DNA from 3 places in the Butyricicoccus sp. genome. Region 1 is predicted to be linked to each of the others. Evidence: predicted binding sites of a transcription regulator. Region 1 holds the regulator's gene; each other region holds the start of a gene.

Region 1 (2,270 bases):
TCCTCTGTAACCTCCTCCGGTGATGGCAACGAGGACGTGCTGATCCGCTCCACCTCGATCGATTCCGAGCAGCGTGCTGCCGTGATCGACAAGATGCTGGAGAAGTACAGCCTTGCTGATACCGATATCCTCAACAACAACGACGTATCCGCTTCTGTCGGCAGCGACCTGCAGCGTTCGGCATTCATCTGCTCGATCCTTGCAATCCTGCTGATGCTGGTGTACATCACCTTCCGCTTCGAGCTGACCAGTGGTCTGGCTGCGATCTGCTGCCTGGTTCACGACCTGCTCGTTATGCTGAGCGTTTACGTTCTGCTGCAGATTCCGCTCGACAGCAACTTCATTGCTGCTGCACTGACCATCCTCGGCTACTCCATCAACGCGTCCATCATCGTATTCGACCGCGTTCGTGAGAACCTTCGCACCGCGCGCAAGGAGCCGTTCGAGGTCATCGGCGAGAAGAGCATCTGGCAGACCATGGGCCGTACCATCAACACCACGCTTACCACGCTGTTCACCATCGGCATGGTATACATCCTCGGTGTTCCGTCGCTCAAGCAGTTCACCCTGCCGCTGATCGTCGGTATCCTGGCCGGCGGCTGGTCGTCCGTTATGCTGTCTACCGGTCTGTGGGGCTTCTTCCGTAAGAAGTTCCGCCGCCGCCGCAAGATCTAACGACTATCGAAAAGGCACCCGTTCGGGTGCCTTTTTTGCGTCCGGAGGGCAGTGCAGGAAAAGGTGCCGCTTTATCACAATAAAAAATTGACTTAACAGCACCCCGCGTAGTATAATAACAGCAGACAGATAACAAACCACGCGCGTGAAGCGGTGTTCACAAGGGGGAAGTACGATGAAGTGCCCATTTTGCAGCTTTGAAGACAGCAAGGTCGTGGACTCCCGTCCGACGGACGAGGGTACCAGCATCCGCCGCCGGCGTGAATGTCTCCACTGCGGAAAACGCTTTACCACCTACGAGACGGTGGAGCGCATGCCGCTTATGCTGATCAAGCGCGATGGCACTCGGCAGGCGTATGACCGCCAGAAGCTGCTCAACGGTCTGGTGAAGGCGTGCGAGAAACGCCCGGTTTCGCTGATGCAGCTGGAACAGATCGTCGATCACGTCGAGCAGAAGCTGTTCGGCTCGCTCGAAAGCGAGGTCTCCAGCAAGGTCATCGGTGAGCTTGTCATGGAGCAGCTGCGTAAGGTTGATGAGGTCGCGTATGTGCGGTTTGCCTCGGTCTACCGCCAGTTTAAGGACATCAACACCTTTATGGAAGAGCTGAACACGCTCCTCAAAGATAAATAATTCGGCGGGTATGGCGCAGGCTGTACCCGTTTTTTCATATCGAAAGGAAGATGGATTTATGGACGAACGGCTGCAGAAACAGCTGAATTTCATTCTCGAGATCGACAAGGAGAAGAACATTTTCCGGCAGACGCATCTCTCCGGCCACGGCCGCCGCGAGAACGACGCCGAGCACGCATGGCACATGGCTGTCATGGCGTACCTGCTGCAGGAATATTCCAACGAGCCGGTGGATGTGGCGCGCGTCATGCTCATGTGCCTGCTGCACGATGTGGTGGAGATTGACGCAGGCGACACCTACGCCTACGACGCCGACGGCCTGAAGACGCAGAAGGCACGCGAGGACGCGGCAAAGCAGCGCATTTATTCGCTTCTGCCAGACGACCAGAAACGCGGGCTGATGGCTGTTTTTGACGAATTTGAGGCCGACGAGACCGCCGAGGCGCACTTTGCCCACGCGATGGACAATCTGCAGCCGCTCCTGCTCAACAACAGCAACGGCGGCAGCGACTGGGCCGACCACGATGTGACCGCAAAGCAGGTCTACGGCCGCCAGAGCCGCACGGAGAAAGGCTCGGCGTACCTGTATAAGCTGACGGATACCATTCTGCAGGCGAACATCAAAAAGGGTGCGCTCAAAGAGAAATAAAAAAATAAGAAGAATTTTCGACCGAGTTGACCATTCGTGGTCAATTTTCGCCGCCGAACGGCGTATAAGTGCAGGCACTTATGCGAAGCAAGGAGGTGAAAACGTGTCAGCTGAGATCATCATTGCGGGACTGAGCCTGCTGGGGACGCTGGCGGGCACGGCCGGCGGCATTATCGTCTCCGGCAAGCTGGTCAATTACCGCATCGAGCAGCTTGAAAAGAAGGTCGAAAAGCACAATAACCTCATCACCCGAACCTTCAGGCTGGAGCAGGCAGTCGCGCTGCTGGACGAGCGTGTCCGCGTGGCTAACCACCG
Region 2 (2,270 bases), on a different contig from region 1:
GATTGGTAGATGCACGCATCTCCCCCAGGTATGCATAGGTGCGGATGTGCAGCTTGCGGATAAGCTCCAGATAGTAGTCCAGCACCTCGCGGAACGGACGGCTCTCCTGCTGTGCCTTAGCGTAGATCATCGGCAGGTGCAGCGATACCGCGCCAATGTTCCAGCGACCGACAAATACCGGCTTGTCGCTCTCATCAGCGGGCTTCATGCCGCCGCGCTCGTACCACGGAGACAGGAACGCGCGGCAGCCCATCGGACTGATGATCGCGCCGTACTTCTTATACATACTCGGCACATAGCCTTCACCGGTCAGCGACAGCCAGTCCGGATACATCGCACGGGACGAGCACAGGATACCGGCTTCAAATACATCCTCGAGCAGCTTGCCGGGACCGTGCAAGTTCTCATCGTACAGGAATACGATCTTTGGGAACAGGACCGGCTTTTTCTGGCCTTTTTTGCCCTGCCCCTTGCGGCGTACATTCAGCATGGTAATGGAGGCCAGCTTGGCAAAACGACCGGTGCCGGTTCCCATTGTCATGGTGATGAACGGATAGTCGCCGCGGCTGGATGCTACCGTGTTGAACTTGTACTCCCAGCCCTGGAAGCCCTGCTCAAAGTCGTTGAGAATGTCCGCCATAACTTCCTTCTCGACCGTATCAGCATCCAGTCCCAGACGAGTATACTTCTCGGTCAGCATTTTGTAGCTGCGCTCGGCATACGGCTCGAGCAGCAGATCGACCGACGGCACGGTAAAGCCGCCATACTGCTGGCTTGCAGCGGAAAGCACGATATCACCGATCACGTCAAATGCAACATTAAGTGTTTTCGGCTCGTTGTACCACAGATTGCCCATCTCAAAGCCGTCCTTGAGGACACTCGCTACATCAAACAGGCAGCAGTTCATGGTATCGCGGCGTGCCGACATATCGTGGACGTAAATGTAGCCGTCCCGACAGGCCTGCAGTTCCTCGGTGTTCATAAAGAACTTCTGGTATAGCTCCTTGTTGAGCTGATTGAAGATCAGGCTGCGCTTAGTGGAGACCAGCGCAGAATCCGTGTTGGAATTTTCCTTATCGCCGATATACATGATAGACTGGCTTTTCTGGTATACGCTGTCCAGCATGCCGACAAAATCCTGCTTATAGTTGCGGTAGTCGCGGTAGCTTTTGGCAACCTCCGGCTGCACCGACTCAAGTGCAGACTCAACGATGTTGTGCATTTGCCAGATCTGAATCTCGGTCATGTGATGGTCACGGATATAACCCTCGACATGATTGCAGATCGACTTCAACTCATCCTCTGTAAAGTTGTAGAGGACACGGTTTGCCGACTTATTGACGGCGATAACAACCTTCTGGATGTTAAACGGTTCTTTGGTGTGATCCTTTTTGACAACTCGAACCATGTGTTGTTCTTCCTCTCTAAATTTCATACGTTCATCATTATATCATATTGTCCGATAAAAAGCGAACAAAAAAGCACTGCTGTTTACAGGCAAAGCGTAAAAGTGCATACCCATATATCATGTGCCGCTATTGCATTGTACCATACAAGATATAGATTTGGAAGGATAAAATTCGACAAAAATATCATACATATTTTTGCGAAAATAATTCTTTGCACAAAATCGTCGGTTTTGCTTGCGGGTCTGCCGACTATCCTCTATAATAGATGTAGCGATCCTGACAGTAAGCCTCTGCGTCCGCAGATTCTGCATGAAAGGAGCCGTCCATATCGTATTGCAGCGTTTCTTGCACGGAAGCGCCGTTTATATCTGTATCGGACTGCGTCTTTCAGAGGACGCAGTTATTTTTTATTCCGAGGTGTTTTTATGCAAACAAGAGTTGCCGTCATGGGAATCGTGGTAGAGAACACGGATTCTGTGGAACGGCTCAATACCCTGCTGCATGAGTACGGCAGCTATATCATCGGGCGCATGGGTATTCCCTATCGAGCGCGCAATATCAACATTGTGTCCATCGCCATTGATGCGCCGCAGGATGTGATTTCAGCTTTGTCCGGCAAAATCGGCAATCTGGACGGCATCAGCGTCAAGACCGCGTACTCCAATGTGCAGAGCGATGAATAAGGAGAAGCAGCTCATTGACCGGCTGGAAGCGCAGCACAGCCTGTCAATAGAGGAATACGAATATCTAATCGAAAACCAGAGCGATGAACTGGCAGCCTATGCCGCAGAGAAAGCGGTTGCCTTACGAAAGCAGGTATACGGTACGGATGTGTACATTCGCGGACTGATCGAAATCGGC
Region 3 (2,270 bases), on a different contig from region 1:
TTCGTCGAGCGTCTCGGAAAGTGCCTTCGCCATCGCTTCATCATAGCCGTTGCCGCCTGCCAGACAAGCCCACTTGCCAGTCTCCTGCTCGACACGCTCGGTCAGCGCACGCGCATCGACCTCGTTGTTGTCGTCCTCGCCGAACACCTCAAGGGCCTTGGCGAGATTGTCGCGGAACAGCTTGCGGAAGGTCTTGCGCACACCCGGCGCCATCGAGTAATCGAAGTTTGGCACGCTCTGACCGCCGTGCTGGTCATTCTGGTTGGACTGGATGGCGATGCACGCCAGCGCGGAGTACGAACGGATGTCGTTCGGCTCGCGCAGGAAGCCGTGACCGGTGGAAAAACCGTCGCGGAACAGCTTCAGCAGGTCAATCTGACAGCAGGTGGTGGTCAGCGTCAGAAAATCCAGATCGTGGATATGGATATCGCCCTCGCGGTGCGCCTTGGCATGCGCCGGATCGAGGATAAACATCTCATAGAACTGCTTGGCGCCCTCGGAGCCGTACTTGAGCATGGTGCCCATCGCGGTATCACCGTCGATGTTGGCGTTCTCTCGCTTGACGTCGTTCTCGAGCGAGGACTTGAACGTCAGGTCCTCGTACACCTTCATCAGACGGGTGTTCATCTCACGCACGCGGGTGCGCTCGTTGCGGTACAGGATGTACTTCTTGGCTGTGCGGGCATGTCCGCTTTCGATCAGAACCTTCTCAACAGTGTCCTGCACCTGTTCAACGGTGGGAGTTTCGGTTCCAGCAGTCTCCTCTAGCGTTTTTTCGACCTGCTCTGCCAGCTCCTGCGCCATATCGTGATCCTGGCCGCCGGAGGCCTGTGCTGCGCCGAAAATTGCATTTGTGATCTTGTCGATCTCAAAGGGAGCCATGCGCCCGTCCCGCTTGACGATCTGCTGAATCATAAAGAAAAATCCCTCTCTCATACAAAAACCGCCTAACGGCGATTTCTTAATTATTTACTAAATTATGTAGTGGTGCATTCAATATCGCACAACATCTTGTGTCTGCTTATCTCTTGCTTATATATTCTACCGCCGAAACACCGCCCTGTCAAGGCGCTAAATTCTTTTTGGCACATTTGCAAGAAAAGCACTATTTTTATTGGAGCATTCTCTAAACTTTTCCTCTTGACTCGAAAAATTTATCAGAAAAGCGCGACAAATTCCACAAAGTTTCTCCTTTATTTTCTCCGTGGTAATTTCTCCCGCAAAAAAGCGGATACACTATATATGGTATCCGTTCTATTCCCATCACAAGCCGAAAAAAGAACCCCGGAACAGGATTCCGAGGTTCTTTGGTTTCGATCAGAAAATGATCTTATGCCTTGCCGTTGCAGCCCAGAACATTGATCAGCTTGTGGGTAACCATGTCCTTGACAGCCTGACGAGCCGGCTTCAGGTACTGGCGCGGGTCGAAGTGATCCGGATGCTCAGCGAAGTGCTCGCGGATAGAAGCGGTGATAGCCAGACGAATATCGGAGTCGATATTGATCTTGCAGACGGACAGCTGTGCAGCGTGACGCAGCTCTTCCTCCGGAATGCCGATTGCATCCGGCATCTTGCCGCCGAACTTGTTGATCTTGTCAACAAACTCACGCGGTACGGAAGAGGAACCGTGCAGTACGATCGGGAAGCCCGGCAGACGCTTGGAAACTTCCTCGAGTACGTCGAAACGCAGCGGAGGCGGAACCAGAATGCCCTGCTCGTTGCGGGTGCACTGATCCGGGGTGAACTTGTAAGCGCCGTGAGAGGTGCCGATTGCGATAGCCAGAGAGTCACAGCCGGTGCGGGTTACGAACTCCTCAACCTCTTCCGGATGGGTGTAGGAGGAATCCTCAGCGGAAACCTTAACGTCATCCTCTACGCCAGCCAGGGTGCCGAGCTCAGCCTCGACAACAACGCCGTGAGCGTGAGCGTACTCTACAACCTTCTTGGTCTCCTCAACGTTCTCGTCGAACGGACGGGAGGAGCAGTCGATCATAACGGAGGAGAAACCGCCGTCGATGCAGGCCTTGCAGGTCTCGAAGTCCGGGCCGTGGTCCAGGTGCAGAGCGATCGGAATGTCCGGGCACTCCAGAACAGCAGCCTCTACCATCTTAACGAGGTAGGTGTGGTTTGCGTAAGCGCGTGCGCCCTTGGATACCTGCAGGACTACCGGAGCGTGCTGCTCCTGGCAAGCCTCGGTGATACCCTGAACGATCTCCATGTTGTTCACGTTGAAAGCGCCAACAGCGTAGCCGCCGTCGTAAGCCTTCTTG

What was found. Region 1 encodes NrdR, which represses ribonucleotide reductase genes. Its sites were predicted from a motif close to CACNANATNTNGTG; they were not measured.
Region 2: nrdD (anaerobic ribonucleoside-triphosphate reductase) is a predicted target of NrdR. The motif match lies at 1,552-1,565, and genes of this name have one in related genera.
Region 3: ACWVX6_RS06015 (anaerobic ribonucleoside triphosphate reductase) is a predicted target of NrdR. The motif match lies at 1,003-1,016, and genes of this name have one in related genera.

Annotation. Positions count from the first base shown of each region.
Region 1 is NZ_CDRQNY010000016.1:42,680-44,949, forward strand. Features, by position in the region: gene secD (protein translocase subunit SecD) at 1-675, shown strand, start outside; gene nrdR (transcriptional regulator NrdR) at 851-1,306, shown strand; gene ACWVX6_RS07080 (HD domain-containing protein) at 1,365-1,955, shown strand; gene ACWVX6_RS07085 (hypothetical protein) at 2,059-2,270, shown strand, end outside.
Region 2 is NZ_CDRQNY010000002.1:92,952-95,221, forward strand. Features, by position in the region: gene nrdD (anaerobic ribonucleoside-triphosphate reductase) at 1-1,408, opposite strand, end outside; gene ACWVX6_RS01320 (TM1266 family iron-only hydrogenase system putative regulator) at 1,835-2,092, shown strand; gene hydE ([FeFe] hydrogenase H-cluster radical SAM maturase HydE) at 2,085-2,270, shown strand, end outside.
Region 3 is NZ_CDRQNY010000012.1:57,531-59,800, reverse strand. Features, by position in the region: gene ACWVX6_RS06015 (anaerobic ribonucleoside triphosphate reductase) at 1-915, opposite strand, end outside; gene fba (class II fructose-1,6-bisphosphate aldolase) at 1,331-2,270, opposite strand, start outside.